DNA from 2 places in the Kineococcus deserti genome. Region 2 is predicted to be linked to the other one. Evidence: predicted binding sites of a transcription regulator. Region 2 holds the regulator's gene; the other holds the start of a gene.

Region 1 (11,341 bases), on a different contig from region 2:
ACGAGCACCCGCCGCCCGGCGTACTGCGCCTGGGTGGACAGCTCCAGCGAGGCCGTGCCGTACTCCAGCTGGTAGTCGCGGCGCAGCACCGGCGGCGGCAGCTTGCCCGCCTTGCGCACCGGCCAGAAGCCGACGCCGGCCCGCTCGGCCGTGGGCGCGGCGAGCATGAACCCGCGCGCCTCGATCCCGGCCACGGCCTCGGCGCCGACGTGGCGGGCCAGACCCGCCAGCGTCGCGGTCACGCTGGCCAGCGCGGCCGCGTCGGCCAGCAGCGGGGTGATGTCCTTGAACACCACGCCCGGCTGGGGGAAGTCCGGGACGTCCCGGAACCCCGCGGCGACGGTCTGGGCGACCTCGTCGGGGAAGGGGACCTCCAGGCTCACTCGGCTCACTCGGCGCCCTCCGCGGCCACGACGCCCGTACGGACGTCCTCGTCGAGCCTGCGCACCCGCGGTTCGCGGCTGCGCAGCACGACCAGCAGCGGCGTGGCGATGAAGATCGAGGAGTAGGCCCCGACGAGCATGCCGACGAACAGCGCCAGGCTGATGTCGCGCAACGTGCCCGCCCCCAGCAGCAGGTCACCGATGAACAGGATGGCCGCGACGGGCAGCAACGCCACGACGGTGGTGTTCACGGAGCGGACGACGGTCTGGTTGACGGCCAGGTTCGCCGCGGCGGCGAACGTCCGGTCGCGCTTGACGAACGCCTCGGAGGTGTTCTCGCGCACCTTGTCGAAAACCACGACCGTGTCGTACAGCGAGTACCCCAGGATCGTCAGGAAGCCGATGACCGAGGCCGGTGTGACCTCGAACCCGGTGAGCGCGTAGACGCCGGCCGTGATGACCAGGTCGTGGAACAGCGCCACGAGCGAGGCCAGCGCCATCTGCCAGGCGCGGAAGTACAGCGCCATGACGATCGAGACGATGACGAGGAAGACCACCAGGCCGGTCACGGCCTTGTTCGTGACGTCGGCCCCCCAGCTCGGGCCGATGCTCGAACTCGTCACGTCCTCGGCCGGAACCCCGAGCCGGTCCACGAGCTCGGCGCGGATCTCGTCGAGCTGGGCCGTGGTGACGGTCTCGGTCTGGACGCGCACACCGTTCGTGCCGACGGTCGTGACCGTCGGCACGGTGCCCGGCAGGACCGTCTCGACCGCCTCGCGGGCGGTGTCCTGGTCCGACGAGCCGCTGACCCGGAACTCCGAGCCGCCCTCGAACTCGATGCCGAACGTCAGGCCCGGCTTCCACAGCAGGACGGCCGAGATCAGCACCAGGGCCGCGCCGATGAGGAACCACAGCTTGCGGCGGCCGACGAAGTCGACGGAGGACTCACCGGTGTAGAGCCGGTTGCCCAGTTGCGCCATGCTCATCAGGAACCGCCCTCGGTCTCGTCGTCGCGTGCCCCGGGCGTCGCGTCGTGGGCGGAACCGCCGCCGCTGCGGGCCTTCTCGCGTTCGGCCTCCCGTTGAGCACGGCGCCGCTCGGCGACCGTGGGCCGGTGCTCGCCGTGGTGCAGCGCGTGCCGGGCCACGACCGACCCGAGGTGCTCGGGGTCGAAACCGGACAGCTTGTGGCCCCCGCCGAAGAACTTCGTCCTGGCCAGCACCGCGACGACCGGGTGGGTGAAGAGCATGACCACGATCACGTCGATGATCGTCGTGATGCCCAGGGTGTAGGCGAAACCGCGGACGTTGCCGACGGCCAGGACGTACAGCACGACGGCCGACAGCAGGCTGACGGCGTCGGAGATGAGGATCGTGCGCCGCGCCCGGTGCCAGCCGGCCTCGACGGCCGAGGACAGGATCCGCCCGTCGCGGATCTCGTCGCGGACGCGTTCGAAGTACAGGATGAACGAGTCCGCCGTGACGCCGATCGCGACGATGAGGCCCGCGACGCCGGCCAGGCTGAGGCGGAAGCCCTGCAGCCAGCCCAGCAGCAGGATGACGCCGTAGTTCAGCAGGGCGGCCAGCACCAGGCTGGCCACCGTGACCAGGCCGAGGGCCCGGTACTGCACGAGCATGTAGGCCACGACGAGGACCAGCCCGACGAGACCGGCGATGAGGCCGTTGCGCAGCTGGTCCGAGCCCAGCGTCGCGGAGACCTGGTCCTCGGTCTGCACGGTGAAGGAGACCGGCAGCGCACCGAACTGCAGCTGCTGGGCGAGCGCCTCGGCGCTGTCCTGGGTGAAGTTGCCGGTGATGTCGACGTCGGCCCCGAAGCGCTGGTCGACCGTCGGGGCGGTGACGACGAGACCGTCGAGGACCGCGGCGAACTGGTTGCGCGGCGACTCCAGCGTCGAGATGCGGGTCGTCAGCGCCGAGAACGCCTCACCGCCGGCGGCGTTGAACTGCAGGCGGACCAGCCAGCCACCGGTGGTGAACCCCTGCGAGTTCGTGGCCTGCGCCGCGGAGGCGCTGACCAGGTCGGTGCCCTCGAGCTCGGCCGGGCCGAGGATGTACTTGTACGTCCCGTCCTCGCTGCAGGTCACCAGCGGCCGCTCGGGGTCGTCGACGACGCCGCCCGTGCGCTGCGCCGGGTCGGAGCAGTCCAGGTTGCCGTAGACCGTGACCAGGTCGGGGATGCTGAGCCAGGCCTGGTCGCTGGCGTCGGTCGGCGCGGGCGAGGGCGTGCCGGTCGGCTGCCCCGGGCCCGGGGTGGGTGCGGGGGTGGCGATGTCGGCCAGCGACGGCGGGGTGGTCGCGGTCTGCTCCGGCGCGGGAGCCGAGGTGGCGCCGTCGGTGGGCGCGGTGGTCGCGGCCTGCAGGGCGGCCGGGGCGGCGGCGCCGTCGGCGCTCTGCGTCGGCGCCGGGGTCGCGGTGTCCGTCGGCGTCGCGGTGTCCGTCGGCGTGGGCTCGGCGGTGGCCCCCTCGCTCGGCACGGCCGCCTGGACGGGCTCGGCGTAGAGCACCACGCGCATGCGCAGCTGCGCCGACTGCGAGATGAGGTCGAGCTGCTCGCGGGTCGCGGTCCCGGGGATGGAGACGGAGATGTTCTGCCCGCCCTGGACCTGCACCTCGGTCTCGGACAGCCCCGTGGCGTCGACGCGCTGGCGGATGATGTCGGCGGCCCGTTGCACCTGCTCGGTGGGGACGTCGCCGCCGGTCGTCGACCGGGGGGTCAGCACGACCTGCGTGCCGCCCTCGAGGTCGAGCGCGAGGGCCGGTGTCCAGCGCGCGTCGCTCCAGATCGACCCGGCCCCCACCGCCGCGAAGACGGCGACGACGACCAGCACCATGGCCACGAGGGTCCGGTACGGGTGGGGTCGGCGGATCGGTGCGCCGCGGCGCACGCGTGGGGGTCCGCTGGGCGCGGGGGGCCGGTCGTTGGACACTCGGTACCTCGGGACAGGCGCTGTCCGGGTGACGGAACGTCACCCGGTCAGCGCAAGCTTGTCACTGCTCGTGGACGACTGCTGTCTTATCAGTAGTCACTGGGAACGCGTGGCACCGCCCGTGGTGTCGTCACCCGGAGTCTCGGGCCGCTTGGTGAGGTCGAGCCCGTCCGCGTCGGCTGCCCGGCCGGTCTCCCCGGGCGAGGGCGTGGTCTCGACAGGAGCGGCCGGGGTCACGACCCGCGCGACGGCGCGCGGGGTCCAGCGGGTCTGCAGACCCGGGGCGACCTCGATGACGACGTACTCGTCCGTGCGCTCCACGACGGTCCCGAACATCCCCGAGGTCGTCATGACCTCCGCGCCCGGCCCGACGCTGTTCTGCATCTGCTGCTGGGCCTTCTGCTGCTTGCGCGTCCGGCTGAACATGAACACCAGCAGGGCGGCCATGATCAGCAGGAAGAACAACGAACTGCTGCTACCACCCACGACGAATCCTTCCCGCACCGGCGGGATCGACAGCTCACCGGTGCCTGCGCCGGCCCTGTGCCGGCACGGCCGGGCCAACGCCGGAGCCACCTGCCAGGTTCCGCAGGAGCCCGCCGCGGGACCGAACGCCCGGGCAGTCTAGGGGCTCACCCGTTCGGCCCCACCCGTCACGACACGCTCAGCCGGCGTCCCCCTCCTCCTCGGGAAGGGGCAACTGCCAGGCCGCTGCGGCCGGCGCGTCCCGCGGTGGCCTCAGTCCGAGGTGCGCCCACGTCTCCGGCAGGGCGATCCGCCCGCGTGGCGTGCGCCCGAGCAGGCCCTCGCGCACGAGGAACGGCTCGGCCACGGTCTCCACCGTCTCGGCCTCCTCGCCCACCACGACGGCGAGCGTCGACAGGCCGACCGGTCCGCCCCCGAACCGGCGGCACAGCGCGTCGAGCACGGCCCGGTCGAGCCGGTCGAGCCCGCGTTCGTCGACCTCGTAGACCTCCAGCGCGGCCCGCGCGGCGCGCCGGTCGACGATGCCGGACCCGCGGACCTGCGCCCAGTCCCGCACCCGGCGCAGCAGCCGGTTGGCGATGCGTGGCGTGCCCCGCGAGCGGCCCCCGATCTCGGCCGCCCCCTCCGCCGTCAGCTGCACCCCGAGCAGGGAGGCGCTGCGGCGCAACACCTTCACCAGCTCGTCGGGGGTGTAGAAGTCCAGGTAACCGGTGAAGCCGAACCGGTCGCGCAAGGGGGCCGGCAGCAGCCCGGCGCGCGTGGTCGCCCCGACGAGGGTGAACTTCGGCAGCTCCAGCGGGATGGCGGTGGCTCCGGGCCCCTTGCCCACGACGACGTCGACCCGGTAGTCCTCCATCGCCATGTAGAGCATCTCCTCCGCCGGCCGGGCCATGCGGTGGATCTCGTCGAGGAAGAGCACCTCGCCCTCGTCCAGGGAGGACAGGACGGCGGCCAGGTCGCCGGCGTGCTGGATGGCCGGGCCGCTGGACTGCCGCAGCGGGGCCCCCATCTCGGAGGCGACGATCATCGCCAGCGTCGTCTTGCCCAGCCCGGGCGGGCCGGAGAACAGGACGTGGTCGCTGGGCATGCCGCGCGCCTTGGCGGCGTCGAGGACGAGGGCGAGCTGTTCGCGCACGACCTTCTGCCCGACGAACTCGTCCAGACCGTGCGGTCGCAGCGCCGACTCGGCCGCGCGTTCCCGGTCGTCGGCCCCCGTGGTCACCAGCCGCTCCTCCATCAGCGACCCGACAGGTGGCGCAGGGCCGCGCGCAACGTCGCGGCCACGTCCAGGTCGGCGGCACCGTCGGCGGCACCGTCGGCGAGCACGGCGTCGACGGTGTCGCCGGCCTGCTTGGCCGGGTACCCCAGGCCGACGAGCGCCTCGACGACCTGCTCCTTGCGGGCGTCGCCGCCGGCGGGGGCGGTGGCGACCGGCGCGCCACCGGAGGGCGGCCCGAGCCGGTCCCCGAGCTCGAGGCAGATGCGCTGGGCCGTCTTCTTGCCGATGCCGGGCACCCGCACGAGCGCGGCGTGGTCGTCGGCGGCCACGGCCGCGCGGATCCCGTCGGGCCGGTGCACGGCCAGCATGGCCAGCGCCATCTTCGGCCCGACGCCGGAGGCGGTCTGGACGATCTCGAAGACCTCCTTCTCGTCGGCGTCGGCGAACCCGAACAGGGTCAGGGAGTCCTCGCGCACCACCAGCGAGGTGTGCAGCAGCGCCTCCTGCCCCACCCGCAGCCCCGCCAGCGTGGCGGGGGCGGCCAGGACGAACATCCCCACGCCCCCGACCTCGACGATCGCGGAGTCCAGCCGCACCGCGAGCACCTGCCCGCGCACCGACGCGATCACCAGCCACACCCTCCAGACAACGGGACGAACACGTGTACGAGAGGCTAACCACCCCCTGCGACACACCCCCTCAGGCGCGCCGCCCACCCCCGGGGTGCAGAGTGCGACCGTGAGCCACGAACAGCACGAGAACCCCCGCCAGAACGTCACCTTCGACGCCCCGGGCACCGAGACCGGGCACGCCCACGGCTACCTGCGCGTCCCGGAGTCGGGCCGTGGACCCGGCGTGATCGTGGTCCAGGAGTGGTGGGGCCTGACCGACCACGTCGTCGGCATCGTCGACCGCCTCGCCGCCGAGGGTTTCGTCGCCCTCGCCCCCGACCTGTACGGCGGCCGCACGACCCACGACTCGGCCGAGGCGGCGCAGTTCCTCACCGACCTGCCGCCCGAGCGCGCGGCCCGCGACCTCGCCGGGGCCGTGACGTACCTGCTGGACCGGCCCGAGACCACGTCGACCACGGTCGGCGCCGTGGGCTTCTGCATGGGCGGCGCGTTCGTCCTGACGCTGGCCGCGCAGCAGGGCGAGCGGATCGGCGCGGCCGTGCCCTGGTACGGCATCCCCGGCCCGGACACCGACTACTCCGGGCTGAAGGCCGCGGTGCTCGGCCACTACGGCGAGGAGGACTCCTCGGTGCCGCTGGAGGCCGTCCGCGCCACCGGGGACCGCATCCGCGAGCAGGCCGGGGTCGAGGTGACCCTGCACGAGTACCCCGCCCCGCACGCCTTCTACAACGACGAGCGGCCCAACTACCGCCGCGAGTCGGCCGAGCTGGCCTGGGAGCGCACGACGACGTTCCTGCGCGAGCGCCTGGCGGCCGCCTCGGCCTCGGCGTAGGCGTTCCGCCGCCCCGTCACCAGCGCGGAGTGCGCGGCGGCCTCCAGCCGGGAGGTCGCCCCGCCGCGCCACAGGTGGCACAGCGCCAGCGCGAGCGCATCGGCGGCGTCGGCCGGCCGGGGCGGGGTGTCCAGGCCCAGGATGCGGGTGACCATGGCGGTCACCTGCTCCTTGTCGGCCCGGCCGTTGCCGGTGACCGCGGCCTTGACCTCGCTCGGGGTGTGCATGGCCACGGGCAGCCCGCGCCGGGCCGCGGCGACCAGGACGAGCCCGGCGGCCTGCGCGGTGCCCATGACCGAGCGGACGTTGGACTGGGCGAAGACGCGCTCGACGGCGACGACGTCGGGGCGGTGGGTGTCCAGCCAGGTCTCCAGCCCCTCGCTGATCGCCAGCAGCCGGGACTCGATCGCGTCCTCGGCGGGGGTGCGCACGACGCCGACGGCGACCATCTGCGCCCGCCGGCCGGTCCGGACGGCGTCGACCACCCCGAGCCCGCAACGGGTCAGTCCGGGGTCGACGGCAAGAACGCGCACGGCCCCCACGATGGCACGGAGTCGTCGTGGGGGCCGTGCGCGGTGCACGCGCGGTGTGTCAGGCGTCCTCGAGGGCCGCCATGACGTCGTCGGAGACGTCGTAGTTGGCGAAGACGTTCTGCACGTCGTCGCAGTCGTCCAGGGCGTCGATGAGCTTGAACACCTTCGCGGCGCCCTCGGCGTCCAGCGGGACCTCGACGCTGGGCACGAAGCTGGCCTCGGCCGAGTCGTACTCGATGCCGGCGGCCTTCAGCGCATCGCGCACGGACGCCAGGTCGGTGGCCTCGCTGATGACCTCGAACGTGTCGCCCTGGTCGGTGACCTCCTCGGCCCCGGCCTCGAGCACGGCCTCCAGGACGGTCTCCTCGGTGAGGTCGGTGCCCTCCTTGCCGATGACGACGACGCCCTTGCGGCTGAACATGTACGCCACCGACCCCGGGTCGGCCAGCGAGCCGCCGTTGCGGGTCATCGCCGTGCGGACCTCCATGGCCGCCCGGTTCTTGTTGTCGGTCAGGCACTCGACCAGCAGCGCGACACCGTTGGGGCCGTAGCCCTCGTACATGATCGTCTGCCAGTCGGCACCGCCGGCCTCGGCACCGGAGCCGCGCTTGACGGCGCGGTCGATGTTGTCGGCGGGCACCGACGTCTTCTTCGCCTTCTGGATGGCGTCGTAGAGCGTCGGGTTGCCGGCCGGGTCGCCGCCGCCGGTGCGCGCCGCGACCTCGATGTTCTTGATGAGCCGAGCGAAGCTCTTGGCGCGCTTGGCGTCGACGACGGCCTTCTTGTGCTTGGTCGTCGCCCACTTGGAGTGGCCGGACATGTGCTTCCCTCCGCCTCGCTGAAACTGCCTGCCGTACAAAGGCCGTGCGAAAACCCAGTGTGCCGGTCAGCCGCGCTGCCGCACCATCGCCACGAAGTGGCGGTGCACCCGGTCGTCCCCGGTGATCTCCGGGTGGAACGACGTGGCCAGCAGAGCGCCCTGCCGCACGGCGACGATCCTACCCGCGGCCGGGCCCGCGCTCAGTCGGGCGAGCACCTGCACGTCGGGGCCGGCCTCCTCGACCCACGGTGCGCGGATGAAGACCGCGTCGACCCCCGGGCCGTCGTCGGTGATCCCGGGCAGCCGCAGGTCCTCCTCCCAGGAGTCCACCTGACGGCCGAAGGCGTTGCGCCGCACCGTCATGTCGATCCCGCCGAGGGTCTCCTGCCCCACCGCGCCGTCGAGGACGCGCTCGGCCAGCAGGATCATCCCGGCGCACGACCCGTACACCGGCAGCCCCTCGGCGATGCGGGCCCGCAGGGCCTCCCGCAGCTCGAAGACCCGCAGCAGCCGGTCGATCGTCGTCGACTCCCCGCCGGGCAGGACCAGCCCGTCGACGGCCTCCAGCTCGCCGGCGCGGCGGACCGTCACGGCGCGGGCACCGCCGGACTGCAGGGCGGCGACGTGCTCGCGGACGTCGCCCTGCAGGGCGAGGACCCCGATGGTGGGACTGGTGCTGCTCACCGCAGGAGGGTAGGTGCGAGCGCCGGGACCGGTGCACCCGGTCCCACCCGAACAGGTGCTCTCCGTCGCCGAGGGCCGGGTGAGCAGCGGCAGGTGCTGCTGGACACCCGCACCCTCACCGGTGGCGACCCGCTGGTCCTGGGCCGGGGGTCACCAGCTGCCCCCCGCCCCGCGACGCGGGCGGGTCAGTCGATGGGCGCCGGGTCCCCGGTCCACACCGGGGGCAGTTCGGCGAGGAGCCGGACGAGGTCCGGCGGGTAGTACGTCACGGCCGCGGCGAGGAGTTCGGCGGGCACCCACCACCGCGACTCGCTCACCGACTCGTGCTCGAGGTCGGTCCACCCGGTCCGGTCGACCTCGAAGCCCGCGCCCACCCGGTGCACGAAGAACTCCTCGGTCTGCCGGCACAGCGCGCCGAGGAACTCGAACTCCGCCGTCCGCGACCACACCGGCCCGTCCAGGACGGCCGGGTCGACGTCGAGCCCGGTCTCCTCGCGCAGTTCCCGGGCCGCCGCGGTGCGGGCGTCCTCCCCCGGTCCGCGTCCGCCGCCGACGGTGAACCACCAGTCGGTGCCGGGCCGGGACGGGTCGCAGCCGCGCAGCAGCAGGACGCGGCCCGCGTCGTCGACCAGGACGACGCGGGACGCGCTGCGGGTGCGGACGCCGTCGGGGCCGCAGCCCCACTCGGGCCCGAGCAGGTCGGTGGTCACCAGCCGCGGGTCGCGAGCCGGTGCGGTTCGGGGATGGCCTCGACGTTCAGCCCGACCATGGCCTCGCCCAGACCGCGGGAGACCTTGGCGATGACGTCGGGGTCGTCGTGGAACGTGGTGGCCTTGACGATCGCCTCGGCGCGCTGGGCCGGGTTGCCGGACTTGAAGATCCCCGAGCCGACGAACACGCCCTCGGCGCCCATCTGCATCATCATCGCCGCGTCCGCCGGGGTCGCGATGCCGCCGGCGGTGAACAGCACCACCGGCAGCTTGCCGTTCTGGGCGACCTCGCGGACCAGCTCGTACGGCGCGCCCATCTCCTTGGCGGCCACGTACAGCTCGTCGGGGTGCATCGAGCGCAGCCGGTTGATCTCGGCGCGGATGGTGCGCATGTGCGTGACGGCGTTGGACACGTCGCCGGTGCCGGCCTCGCCCTTGGAGCGGATCATCGCCGCCCCCTCGGTGATGCGGCGCAGCGCCTCGCCCAGGTTCGTGGCCCCGCACACGAACGGCACGGTGAAGGCGTGCTTGTCGATGTGGTGGGTGTAGTCGGCCGGCGTGAGGACCTCGGACTCGTCGACGTAGTCCACGCCCAGGGACTGCAGCACCTGCGCCTCGACGAAGTGCCCGATGCGGGCCTTGGCCATCACCGGGATCGAGACCGCCGAGATGATCGACTCGATCATGTCCGGGTCCGACATGCGGGACACCCCGCCCTCGGCGCGGATGTCGGCCGGGACGCGTTCCAGCGCCATGACGGCCACGGCACCGGCGTCGGCGGCGATCCTGGCCTGCTCGGCGGTGACGACGTCCATGATGACGCCGCCCTTGAGCATCTCGGCCATGCCGCGCTTGACCCGGTCGGTTCCCACGGCGGGTCCGGCGCTGTTCTCGGTGCTCACTCGCTAGGCCTCACGTTCGGTCAGAGGGGTTCAGGCGGGCGTCATCCTACGGCTGCGCTCAGACGTCCGAACCGTCGTCGAAGTCCGCGGTCTCCGGCACCCGGGCCCGTCCGGCCAGGTGCGCCCAGCGCACGATCCGCTTGGCCCGCAACCGCCGCGTCTGCACCACGGCGTCGTTGTGGAACCGGCGCGCCAGCTCCACCCGACGGGCCGCGTCGAGGACCCGGGCCAGGCCCGGGCCGTCCTGCGGGGGCAGCGCGGCCGTCAGCGCCCGGGTCAGGTCGCTCTCGACCCGCCACCGGGCGGCGTCGTCGGCGTCGTTGGCGTCGCGCAGCGCGGCGGGCGTCCGCGGCGCGTCCAGGCTCCTGGTGGCCGCGTCGGCCAGCAGCAGCGACGAGGCCGGGTCGAGGTCGCCGGAGGTGGCGTACTCCAGGGCGGCCGAGGCCCGCCGGGTCAGCTCGGCGTCCAGGGCGGCGCGGCTGGTCTCCACGCGGCGGTGCAACCGGTCGATGCGCTGGGCGGTGGCTGACAGGTACCAGGCCAGCGCGCACAGCACGAGCAACCCGGCCAGCGCCCACACCACGACGGTCACCGCGCCGCCCGCACGGTCTCGTACACCGTCAGCACCTCACCGGCCACCACCGACCAGTCGTACCGCTGCGCCGCGGCCTGTCCCGCCGCGGCCAGCCGTCGTCGCTCCTGCGGGTCGGCCAGGAGCTCCAGCACGGCGTCGGCCGCGGCCCGGGCGTCACCCACCCCGAACACCCGGCCGTGCGCGCCGTCGCCCAGGACCCGCCGGAAGGCCCCGAGGTCGGCGGCCACCACGGCCGCCCCGGCCGCCATCGCCTCGACCAGCACGATGCCGAAGCTCTCCCCACCGGTGTGCGGAGCGAGGTAGACGTCGGCGCTGGCCAGCAGCGACTCCTTGGCCGCGTCGTCGACCGCCCCGAGGAACTCGACGGAGCCGGGGTCCTCGAGCAGCTCGCGGGCCGCGGCGACGTCGCCGCGGCCGGCGACGAGGAACCGGCAACCGGGCACGACGGCACGCACCAGCGGCACGACCTCGCACAGCAGCGGCAGCCCCTTGCGCGGCTCGTCGAGGCGGCCGACGAACGCCACCACGGGCCGCTCGGGGGTGCCCGTCCACTCCGGTCGCGGCCGGGCGTCGGCGAAGGCCCGGGTGAAGACCCCGT
Region 2 (11,341 bases):
CGTACGTCGAGACCCTCGCAGCGGGCAACACGCCCGGCGAGCCGCTCCCCCGGCCGGACCACCGTCAGTCCCGGTCGGGCATCGTCAGCCGCTGACCGGCCAGCAGCTGCATGGAGGTCAGCCCGTTGAGGTCCACGATCTCGGCGGCGACCTCCCGCCAGTCCTGGGCCGGTGCCCAGATCGCGGCGATGCCGGACATCGTCTGACCGGGCAGGACGGTGTGGACGGCGGGCGGCGGGGCCGGCTCCGTGCCGGCCGAGGCGCCGGTCAGCGCGCCCGTCACGGCGACGAGGGCACCGGTCAGGACCGTCGCGGCCGTGCAGGTCAGGGCCAGGCGACCACGCCGGGTCAGCCGCAGCGGTCGTGCGTGCGCACGAGGACGGACGTGCGTGCGCGGGTGCGGGACGGTGCGGCGGCGGGAACGCGCGGGCGCCGCGGCCGGCCGGTGGGCGGCGGGCAAGGAGCCGGGTAGGGCGAGGACGGTGGTGCTCACGGACGTGGACCTCCAGCTCGGCGGCACCACGATCGAACGGGTGTTCGATGCGGTGCGACTGTTCTACCACCGTTCGAACGGTGGAGCGCAACCCCGTGACTCCACGGGGGAACGCCGACAGACGGTGCCACCGACCTGCGACACGAGCTCCCACCTGCGACGACGCCTCAGCGCGCCCCCGCCGCCGGCCACCTCACGACGCGTAGCGCCTGGCCGCCCGCTCCCGCGCCCGGGCCGCCTCGACCTCCCGGTCCTTCGGCGGCGCGGCCGTCACCAGGTCCTCGAGCAGGTGACGGGTGGCGTGCTCGACGGCCGCGACGGCCCGCTCGAAGGCCTCGGCGTTGCGGGCCGACGGCTTCGTCGTCCCGGCCACCTTCCGCACGTACTGCAGGGCGGCCGCGCGGACCTCGTCGTCGGTGGCGGGAGGCTCGAAGTTGTGCAGCTGACGGATGTTCCGGCACATGGCGTCCACGCTAGGCACCGGTGACCCGCCCCACCAGGGTCGTGCGACACGCCCGGTTCGAACAGGTGTTTGATGGAGGGGGGCGCGCTGGTTACCGTGGCGCCACCCGGCGACCCCCGTCGCCGGGCGACCTGGGACAGGAACGGACAGGGAGATCGACGTGGCCGAGGTGCTGGGTGGGACCGACGGGAGCGGACCGGCGATGGAGCCGTCGCAGCAGTCCGCCACGATCCACGAGTTCCCCGACCCGCCCCTGGTCCGCGACGGCCTGACCAACCGCCAGCGCCGGGTGCTGGCCGCGATCCGCGAGTGCGTCGAGTCCCGCGGCTACCCGCCGAGCATGCGCGAGATCGGCCAGGCCGTCGGCCTGACCAGTCCCAGCAGCGTCGCCCACCAGGTCAAGACGCTGGAGAAGCTGGGTTTCCTGCGCAAGGATCCGCGCCGGCCCCGCACGCTCGAGGTCGTCTCGCCGCCCCCGCAGTACGGCTGGGGCCTGGTCAGCGGCACCGAGGACACGGCCGGTGACAACCGGCCCCGTCCCACCTACGTCCCGCTCGTCGGCCGCATCGCCGCCGGTGGCCCCATCCTGGCCGAGGAACTGGTCGAGGAGGTCTTCCCGCTGCCCTCCCAGCTCATCGGCACGGGCGAGCACTTCATGCTCCGCGTGGTGGGTGAGTCCATGATCGAGGCCGCCATCTGCGACGGCGACTGGGTCGTCGTGCGCCGCCAGCCCACGGCCGACAACGGTGAGGTCGTGGCCGCCATGATCGACGGCGAAGCCACGGTCAAGGTGCTGCAGCGCAAGGACGGTCACGTGAAGCTGCTGCCGCGCAACCCCTTGTTCGACCCCATCGACGGCGACGAGGCGACGGTCCTGGGCAAGGTCACCGCCGTCCTGCGCAGCCTCTGAGGGGTCTCAGCCCACGGGCTGGACGAGCTCCACGGCAGCCTCGACCACCAGGCGGGGCGAGGTGAGCACGGGAACGTGCAGGTCGCGCAGCAACGGCGCTGCGTCGACCATGCTGGCCTGGGCCAGGACCACGACGTCCACCGGCGGGTCCAGCGGCACCACGGCCCGGCGCACCGCGTCGGCCACGCCCGTCGTGTAGGTCAGCAGGTCCCCGGACTCGAACGCCGACCAGGTGTCGGTGCACCGCACGTCGACGAAGTCCACGACCCGGCCGGTGCTGGCGGCGCACTCGCGCAACAACGGCATGAGCGTGGCCGCCGCCTCGTCGAGGGAGGCGACCACGGCGATGCGCCGCCCGGCCAGCACGGCGGCCTCGGCCATCGGCCGGTCCACCCGCACCACCCGCAGACCCATCTGCGCCCCGACGGCCTTCGCCGTCGGGCCGATCGTCGAGCACGTGCAGACGACGACGTCCGCCCCCTCGGCCACCAGCCGTCGCAGCCGGTCGGCGATGGCCGACCGCACGCTGTCGACGCCGCGGGCGCGTGCCGCGACGAGCAGGCCGGTGTCGACGAGGTGACGGTCGGCCACGGTCTCGTCGCGCTGGTCCAGGAGGTCGCTGAAGGTGCGCACGTGGGCGTGCGCGGTGTGCAGGAAGCCGACGGTGGCCACCCGACGAGGATGCCATCCCCACCGCGCCCCGTCAGCCGCCACCTGCGGGTTCACCCTCACAGCTCACCCTTCCCTCAGCCGGCGCAGGGACGCCAGCACGGTCTCGGTCGAGGTCGTGGGCCAGAAGTCCGGCAGCGTCTGGCGCAGGAAGCCGCCGTAGCGGGCCGTCGCGAGCCGGGAGTCGAGCACGGCCACCACCCCGCGGTCGCCCGCGGCGCGGATGAGCCGGCCGGCGCCCTGAGCCAGCCGTACCGCGGCGTGCGCCACGGAGACCGTCAGGAAGCCGTTGCCGCCGGCGACGTCCACCGCGCGGGCGCGGGCGGACATCAGCGGGTCGTCGGGGCGCGGGAACGGGATCCGGTCGATGACAACCAGCGAACAGCTCGCCCCGGGCACGTCGACGCCCTGCCACAGCGACATCGTGCCGAACAGCGAGGTCTCGGGGTCGGCGGTGAAGTCGCGCACGAGCTTGGGCAGCCGGTCCTCGCCCTGGCACAGCACCGGGGTGCTCACCCGTTTGCGCAGCGCCTCGGCGGCCTCCTCGGCGGCCCGGCGGGAGGAGAACAGCCCGAGCGTCCGCCCGCCCGCGGCCTCGACGAGCGCCGCGAGGTCGTCCAGGGCGGCCTCACTGGCGCCGCGGCCCGGCGGCGGCAGGTGCCGGGCCACGTAGAGGATCCCCTGCCGGGGGTAGTCGAAGGGGCTGCCGACGTCGACGCCGGTCCACGGCGTCTTCGCACCCTTCTCCCCCTTCAGGCCGAACGCCCCGGCGACCGGGTCGAAGGACCCGCCCAGGGTCAGGGTCGCCGACGTCGCCACGACGGTCCGCTCGCTGAACAGCTTCTCGCGCAGCAGTCCCGCCACCGACAGCGGCGCGATGTGCAGCGACGGCGGCCGCGCGGCGGCGCCGAACCCGGCGGTCACCCAGGCCACGTCGTAGCTGTCCTGCGCCCCGCGGCCGACGTCCTCGGCGAGGCGTTCGGCGACCGAGAACACCTCCTGCACGGCCGCGCGCGCCAGGTGCCGGGCGCCGCGGGACTCGGTGTCCTCCTCCTTGGAGGAGGCCTCACCGGCGTCCTTCAGGTCGGTCAGGGCCTGCCGGGCGGCGTCGCGCACCGCGACGACGGCGTCGGCCAAGGCGTCCGGCCAGCGGTCCAGCCGGCCGGGTGGGGTCTCCTCGAGCGCGGCCTCGAGGGCGACGGCGGCGTCGTCGAGCTGCTCGGAGACGATGCCGGCCCCCCGGCGCAGCCGCCGGGAGGCGGCGTGCAGCACCGAGGCGGACAGTTCGGCCGTGGCCACGGCCGTGACGCGGTCGGCCAGCTCGTGCGCCTCGTCGACGATCAGCACGTCGTGCTCGGGCAGCAGCAGGCCGCTGTTCTCCATGGCGTCGATGGCCGTCATGGCGTGGTTGGTGACCACGACGTCGACCTCGCGGGCCCGGGCGCGCACCCGCTCGGAGAAGCACTCGGCGGCCACCGGGCAGCGTTGGGACCCCAGGCATTCGCGGGCCGAGACCGACACCTGCCGCCAGGCGCGGTCGCTGACCCCGGGGTCGAGGTCGTCCCGGTCGCCGGTGTCGGTGGTCTCGGCCCACTCGCGCAGCCGGACGACCTCGCGGCCGAGGCGGCCCGTGTCGCCGGACCCCTCGCTGGTCGGGGCGGCGATGTCGAACAACGCCCCCTCGTCGCTGGGAAAGCCGCCGTCGAGCTTGTTGCGGCACAAGTAGTTCGCCCGCCCCTTGAGCAGTTCCCAGGTGGGCGCGCGGTGCAGGGCGGGGGCGATCGCCTCCGCCAGCCGGGGCAGGTCGCGTTCGACGACCTGCGCCTGCAGGGCCAGCGTGGCGGTGGTGACGACGACCGTGCGGTCGGTGTGCACGGCGTGCGCGACGGCCGGGACCAGGTAGGCCATCGACTTGCCCGTGCCGGTACCGGCCTGCACCAGCAGGTGGCGCCGGGTGCGGATCGCGTCGGTGACGGCCTGGGCCATCCGGGCCTGGCCGTCGCGGCGCTGTCCACCCAGGGCGTCGACGACGGTGTCCAGCAGGTCGGCCGCTTCGGGACCCTCGACCTCGCCGGACACCCTGGGCGGGTTCTCGGTGGACGTGCTCACCGTCCCATCCTCTCCCGCCGGCGCCGCGGTCACGGCCACCGTCCACAGCGCGCCGCGGGTGCGGCGCGCTGTGCACGGGTGGACGTCACCTCAGGCCGTGCGGGACAGCCGGTACTGCTCGAGCTCGGCCGCCAGCCGGGGCCGCACCCGCGCCAGCAGGCGGGTGCCGTCGGCCGTGTGCTCCTCGTCCAGCACCTGCCCGGTGGTGTGCACCCGGTGGACCAGCTCACCGCGGTCGTAGGGCACGACCACCTCGAGCTCGACGTCCGGCACCGGCAGCATCTCGGAGATGCGGGCCAGCAGCTCCTCGACGCCCTGACCCGTGCGCGCGGAGACCGCGACGGCGTTCTTCTCCTTGCGCAGCAGCCGGTCCAGGACCTCCGGGTCGGCCACGTCGGCCTTGTTGATCGCGACCAGTTCCGGCACGTCCTGGGCGTCGACGTCGGCCAGGACGCTGCGCACGGCGGCCAGCTGACCCTCGGGGTCGGGGTGCGATCCGTCGACGACGTGCAGGACGACGTCGGACTCGGCGACCTCCTCCAGCGTCGAGCGGAACGCCTCGACGAGCTGGTGGGGCAGCGAGCGGACGAACCCGACGGTGTCGGCCAGGGTGTACGGCCGCCCCTCGGGCGTCTGGGCCCGCCGGACGGTCGGGTCCAGCGTCGCGAACAGCGCGTTCTCGACCAGGACCCCGGCGCCGGTGAGCCGGTTGAGCAGCGAGGACTTGCCCGCGTTGGTGTACCCGGCGATGGAGACGGCCGGCACCGCGCGGGCGTGCCGCAGCGAGCGCTTCTCGACGCGGGCCGTGCCCATGCCCTTGATCTCGCGGCGCAGCTTGGCCATCCGCCCGCGGATGCGACGGCGGTCCAGTTCGATCTTCGTCTCACCGGGACCGCGGGAACCGATCCCGGCACCCCCGGCGACCCGACCACCGGCCTGCCGGGACATCGACTCACCCCAACCGCGCAGGCGCGGCAGCAGGTACTCGAGCTGGGCCAGCTCGACCTGGGCCTTGCCCTCCCGGCTCTTGGCGTGCTGGGCGAAGATGTCGAGGATCACCGCGGTCCGGTCGACGACCTTGACCTTGACGATGTCCTCCAGCCCACGACGCTGGGAGGCCGACAGCTCCCCGTCGCAGATGACCGTGTCGGCCCCTTCGGCGGCGACCAGGTCGGCCAGGGCCGCGGCCTTGCCGGCCCCCAGGTAGGTCGCGACGTCGGGCGTGGAACGACGCTGCAGGACGCCGGCCAGGACGTCGGAGCCGGCGGTGGCGGCCAGGGCGGACAGCTCCTGCAGCGAGACCTCGGCCTCGGCGCGGTTGGAGTCGGCGCTGGACCACACCCCGGCCAGGACGACGCGCTCCAGGCGCAGCTTGCGGTACTCGACCTCGGTGACGTCGGACAGCTCGGTGGACAGACCTGCGGCACGGCGCAGGGCGCGGCGGTCGGCGAGGTCGAGCTGGTCCCCGTCGAAGGCGGTGTGCCCGTCGCTGTCGTCGGAACGCCGGTCGTCGTCCACCCCCGACGCCACGGCGTTCCCGTGACCGCGCAGGATGCGGGCGATGGCCCGGTCGAACTCCAGGTCGGCGTCCGTCTCGCGGTCGATCGTCTCGGGCTCCGCGGACTGCGGTGTCGCGGAAGCGTGGCGCTGGTTCATGGACCTCCTCGTTCGCGGGTGCGTTGTGCACCCAGCGTGACGTACAACGGCGCAGGTGGCGACGGTATTTCACGCCGCGCCCCCGCCTCCGTAGGCTTGCCGGTCGTGTCGCACCCCCCGCCCGAACCGCAGGACCAGCACTACTTCACCGCCCGGCCCGCCACGGCCGACGAGCGTCGTGACCTGACCGTCGAGCTGGCCGGACGGCGGGTCACCGTCACGACCGCGCGCGGCGTCTTCAGCGGCGACCGGGTCGACCCGGGCACGTCCGTGCTGCTCCCGGAGATCACCGCGGACGACGGCGAAGGGCACGTCCTGGACCTGGGGTGCGGGTGGGGCCCCGTCGCGCTCACGTTGGCGATGCTGCGGCCGCACCAGGTCGTGCACGCCGTCGACGTCAACGAGCGCGCGCTGGACCTGGTGCGCGGCAACGCCTCCCGGCTGGGGGTGGCCGTCAGGGCGAGCCTGCCCGACGACGTCGACGACGTCGCCTTCACCGAGATCTGGTCGAACCCGCCCATCCGCATCGGCAAGGACGCGCTGCACGAGCTGCTGCTGCGCTGGCTGCCGCGGCTGGCACCGGGCGGTGTCGCGCACCTGGTGGTGCAGAAGAACCTCGGCGCGGACTCGCTGCACAGGTGGCTGGAGTCGGGGGTGCTGCCGGGCACGAGCACCACCCGCACGACCAGCTCGAAGGGTTTCCGGGTGCTCGCCGTCAGGCGGGAAGGCTGAACGTGCCCGTGGCCACGAGCTGAGCCGGCCCGGACAGCCACACCGTCCCCTCCGTCAGCGTCGACCCCGCGCCGACGGTGACGACGAGCCGGCCGCCGGGGACCCGGACCCGCCACACACCCGGCGCGCCGGCACCGGCCCACGCCCGGGTGGCCAGCGCGGCCGCGCACGCCCCCGTCCCGCAGGACCGCGTCTCCCCCGAACCGCGCTCGTGGACCCGCATCGCGATGTCGCCGATGTCGGCCACGTCGTCCCCCGTCACGTCGACGGCGTCGAGGGGCACGACCAGCTCGACGTTCGTGCCGGCCGGCGGGACGGGCTCGACCTGCGGGCCGCGGCTCAGGTCGGCTGCGTCGAGCTCGGCGGCGTCGGGCAGCGCGACGACGGTGTGCGGGTTGCCCAGGTCGACCGACAACGCGGGTCGCGCCACCCCGTCCAGCCCGGCGACCTGGACCAGCGCGTCGGACCCGTCCGCCAGCGCGCGCTCACCCCCGGTCAGCCGCCACCGCCCCATGTCGGCGGTCCAGTTGCCCTCGCCCTCGCGGCGCAGCCGCTTCACCCCGGCCCGGGTGGCGACCGGGAACCAGTCCCCGTCGCCCGCCTCGGCGGGCAGGAGACCGCTGCGCAGCAGGAACTCCGCGAACACCCGGACGCCGTTGCCGCACATCTCCGCGATCGAGCCGTCGGCGTTGCGGTAGTCCATGAACCACTCGGCCTGCCCGGCCATCGCGGCCGCGTCCGGTTCGGCGGCCGTGCGGACGGCGCGGATGAGGCCGTCGCCGCCGATGCCGGCGCGGCGGTCGCAGATCGCGGTGACGAACTCGGCGTCCAGCGTCCAGGCCCCGTCGGGATCGGCGAGGAGCACGAAGTCGTTCTCGGTGCCGTGCCCCTTGGTGAAGGGGAACCCCTCGGACGTCGCGCCGGTCGTCTCGTTCGTCACGCCGCCGATGCTACGGGGAGCAGGTCCAGCACCCGCCGGGCGAGGTCGACGGGGTCGGACCCGTCCGGGGCCTCGAGCCAGTGGACCCGTGGGTCGCGGCGGAACCAGGACTCCTGCTTGCGGGCGAAGCGCCGGGTCAGCCGGGCCGTCAGGTCCCGCGCCTCCTCCTCGGTGGTCGTGCCGTCGAAGGCCGCCAGCACCTGGGCGTAACCCAGCGCACGCCCCGCGGTGAGGCCCTCGCGCAGCCCGAGCGCCTCCAGCGCGCGGACCTCCTCGACGAGCCCGGCCGCCCACATCCGGTCCACCCGGGCGTCGATGCGGGCGTCGAGCTGCTCGCGCGGGACGGCGAGCCCCACCTGCAGGGTGGGGCGCAGGTACCTCTGCTCGGGCAGCGAGGCGGCGAACGGCGCCCCGGTGATCTCGCCCACCTCCAGCGCCCGGACGATGCGCCGGCCGTTGGAGGGCAGGATCTTCGCGGCGGCCTGCGGGTCGCGCTCGGCCAGCCGGGCGTGCAGGGCCTGCGGGCCGACCCGCTCCAGCTCGGCCTCGAAGCGCGCACGGACGGTGGGGTCGGTGCCGGGGAAGCGCAGGTCGTCGAGCGCCGCACGCACGTACAGCCCCGAGCCGCCGACGAGGACGGGCACGTGCCCGCGGCCGGTGACGCCGTCGAACGCCGCACGCGCCCACTCCTGGTACTTGGCGACCTCGGCGGTCTGCGTGACCTCGAGGACGTCGAGCAGGTGGTGCGGTACGCCGGCCATCTCGGCGGTCGTCAGCTTGGCGGTACCGATGTCCATGCCGCGGTAGAACTGCATGGCGTCGGCGTTGACGACCTCGCCGGGCGTGCCCTGCTCGGCGAGCAGCTGTGCGAGGGCGACGCCCACGTCGGACTTCCCGGAGGCCGTCGGCCCCACGACGGCGACGACCGGTGGGATCACGGGAACGTTCGGGTGGCCCACACCGTCATGGTGGCAGACAGTGGTGGGCACCGAGGCAGGAGGAGGAGCGACCGTGGGGACCATGAACTACCTCAAGGGCAAGCTGGGCGAGGCCGCCGAGCAGGCCAGGGAGATCGCCGACCAGGCGCGCGGCAGGGCCGGCACTCTCGCGGCCGAGCACTCGGGCAAGGCCGAGGGCGCGATCGGCAAGGCCAGCGACTTCGTCAACTCCCGCACCCAGGGCAAGTACGCCGACAAGGTCACCAGGGTCGGCGACCTGGCCCGCAAGGGCGTGGACAAGGCCGCCGAGCAGGCGCCGCCGACGACGATGCCCCAGGGCGGCACGCCGATGCGCGGCGGCACGACCACCGACGGCACCCCGATGACCGGGCCCGTCCGCTGAGGAGCGCGCTGATGACGATTCCCACGCCACCGCCCACACCGACACCGCCCAGCCCGGTGCCCACCCCCGGTCAGCCCGGCGAACCGCCGATGCCCGACCCGGGGCCCACGCCGGGCCCGGACCCGGTACCGGACCCCTCGACGCCGCCGTCGAAGTAGCTCAGGCGCGGTGGGTCAGGCCCGCACGCGCAGGGAAGGCATGCCCAGCCCGACGGGCCGGGGTCCGGTGGGCTCCGGCTCGGGGCGGGCCTGGCGGGCCTCCCACGCGTCACCGGCGCGGGTGCGGCGCACGGCGAAGGCGGCGACGTCGTCGGCCTCGAGGTAGTGCGGCGCACCGCGGGTGATCGTCACGGTCGCCACGTCGCCGGGGCGCGGGGCCTGCACGTCGGCCGGCAGCGCGAAGTGCACGAGCCGGTTGTCCGGAGCGCGTCCCGACAGGCGCTGCGTCGCGGTGTCCTTGCGCCCCTCCCCCTCGGCGACGAGGACCTCCAGGGTGCGCCCCACCTGCTTGGCGTTCTCCTCGTAGGTGATGCGGTCCTGCAGCTCGGTGAGCCGCTCGTAGCGCTCCTGCACGACCTTCTTCGGGATCTGGTCGCCCATCGTCGCCGCCGGGGTGCCCGGCCGCGGGGAGTACTGGAACGTGAAGGCGCTGGAGAAGCGGGCCTGCTCCACGACGTGGAGCGTCTGCTCGAAGTCCTCGTCGGTCTCGCCGGGGAAGCCGACGATGATGTCGGTCGTGATGGCCGCGTCCGGGATGGACGAGCGGACCCGGTCGATGATCCCCAGGAAGCGCGACTGCCGGTAGGAGCGGCGCATCGCCTTCAGGACGCGGTCCGAGCCGGACTGCAGCGGCATGTGCAGGCTGGGCATGACGTTCGGCGTCTCGGCCATCGCGTCGACCACGTCGTCGGTGAAGCTGGAGGGGTGCGGGCTGGTGAAGCGCACGCGCTCCAGGCCCTCGATGCCGCCGGTGGCCCGCAGCAGCTTGCCGAAGGCGAGCTTGTCGCCGAACTCCACACCGTAGGTGTTGACGTTCTGGCCCAGCAGGGTCACCTCGAGGACGCCCTCGCCGACCAGGGCCTCGATCTCGGCCAGCACGTCGCCGGGGCGGCGGTCCTTCTCCTTGCCGCGCAGGCTCGGCACGATGCAGAAGGTGCAGGTGTTGTTGCAGCCCACCGAGATGCTGACCCACGCCGCGTACGGCGACTCGCGCCGCGTCGGCAGCGTGGAGGGGAACGTCTCGAGCGACTCCAGGATCTCGACCTGGGCCTCGGCGTTGTGCCGGGCGCGTTCGAGCAGCGCCGGCAGCGAGCCGACGTTGTGGGTGCCGAACACGACGTCGACCCACGGCGCCTTGCGGACGATCTCCCCGCGGTCCTTCTGGGCCAGGCAGCCGCCGACGGCGATCTGCATGCCCGGCCGGCGCTCCTTGACGGGGGCGAGGTGACCGAGGTTGCCGTACAGCTTGTTGTCGGCGTTCTCGCGCACGGCGCACGTGTTGAAGACGACGACGTCCGGCTCGACCGGACCCTGCGAACCCGTCTCGTCGAAGCGGACGTAGCCCGCGTCCTCCAGCAGCCCGGACAGGCGCTCGGAGTCGTGGACGTTCATCTGGCAGCCGAAGGTGCGCACCTGGTAGGTGCGCTGCTGCTCGAGGGTGGGGGCCGTCGTCGTGCTCATCGCCCTCCAGTCTAGGTGACCCCGAACCGGCGGACGGGAGTCTCTTTCGGATCACGATGTAGCCCAGCTGCGCGGCGTACCTGTGGGCAGACTGAACGCTGCTGTACGGTCCAGCGGCATGAGTGACCACGTGCAGGCCTCTCGACCGGCACCGCGCACCGACCGACGTCCCCTCGTCCGACTCGAAGGGGTGCAGAAGCACTTCGGCGCCCTGCACGTGCTCAAGGACATCGACCTGACGATCGCCGAAGGCGAGGTCGTCGTGGTCATCGGCCCGTCTGGTTCGGGCAAGTCGACGCTGTGCCGGACGATCAACCGGCTGGAGACCATCGACTCCGGCCGCATCACC

What was found. The regulator LexA, encoded in region 2, represses DNA repair genes until DNA is damaged. The targets are predictions, from matches to a motif close to TCGAACANNTGTTCGA.
Positions count from the first base shown of each region.
Region 1: the regulator LexA is predicted to act here: its motif matches at 5,689-5,704, upstream of ruvA (Holliday junction branch migration protein RuvA).

Region 1 is NZ_JBJLSI010000034.1:39,989-51,329, reverse strand. Features, by position in the region: gene ACRYR2_RS20715 (adenine phosphoribosyltransferase) at 1-392, opposite strand, end outside; gene secF (protein translocase subunit SecF) at 389-1,369, opposite strand; gene secD (protein translocase subunit SecD) at 1,369-3,234, opposite strand; gene yajC (preprotein translocase subunit YajC) at 3,427-3,816, opposite strand; gene ruvB (Holliday junction branch migration DNA helicase RuvB) at 3,995-5,053, opposite strand; gene ruvA (Holliday junction branch migration protein RuvA) at 5,053-5,664, opposite strand; gene ACRYR2_RS20685 (dienelactone hydrolase family protein) at 5,774-6,499, shown strand; gene ruvC (crossover junction endodeoxyribonuclease RuvC) at 6,412-7,032, opposite strand; gene ACRYR2_RS20675 (YebC/PmpR family DNA-binding transcriptional regulator) at 7,091-7,852, opposite strand; gene pdxT (pyridoxal 5'-phosphate synthase glutaminase subunit PdxT) at 7,919-8,536, opposite strand; gene ACRYR2_RS20665 (NUDIX hydrolase) at 8,722-9,246, opposite strand; gene pdxS (pyridoxal 5'-phosphate synthase lyase subunit PdxS) at 9,243-10,148, opposite strand; gene ACRYR2_RS20655 (hypothetical protein) at 10,207-10,740, opposite strand; gene ACRYR2_RS20650 (glycosyltransferase family 4 protein) at 10,737-11,341, opposite strand, start outside.
Region 2 is NZ_JBJLSI010000006.1:188,249-199,589, forward strand. Features, by position in the region: gene ACRYR2_RS07380 (LysM peptidoglycan-binding domain-containing protein) at 65-493, opposite strand; gene ACRYR2_RS07385 (DUF2277 domain-containing protein) at 687-956, opposite strand; gene lexA (transcriptional repressor LexA) at 1,159-1,866, shown strand; gene ACRYR2_RS07395 (aspartate/glutamate racemase family protein) at 1,873-2,538, opposite strand; gene ACRYR2_RS07400 (ATP-dependent DNA helicase) at 2,602-4,644, opposite strand; gene hflX (GTPase HflX) at 4,735-6,300, opposite strand; gene ACRYR2_RS07410 (class I SAM-dependent methyltransferase) at 6,406-7,032, shown strand; gene dapF (diaminopimelate epimerase) at 7,016-7,981, opposite strand; gene miaA (tRNA (adenosine(37)-N6)-dimethylallyltransferase MiaA) at 7,969-8,931, opposite strand; gene ACRYR2_RS07425 (antitoxin) at 8,993-9,313, shown strand; gene miaB (tRNA (N6-isopentenyl adenosine(37)-C2)-methylthiotransferase MiaB) at 9,487-10,992, opposite strand; gene ACRYR2_RS07435 (amino acid ABC transporter ATP-binding protein) at 11,111-11,341, shown strand, end outside.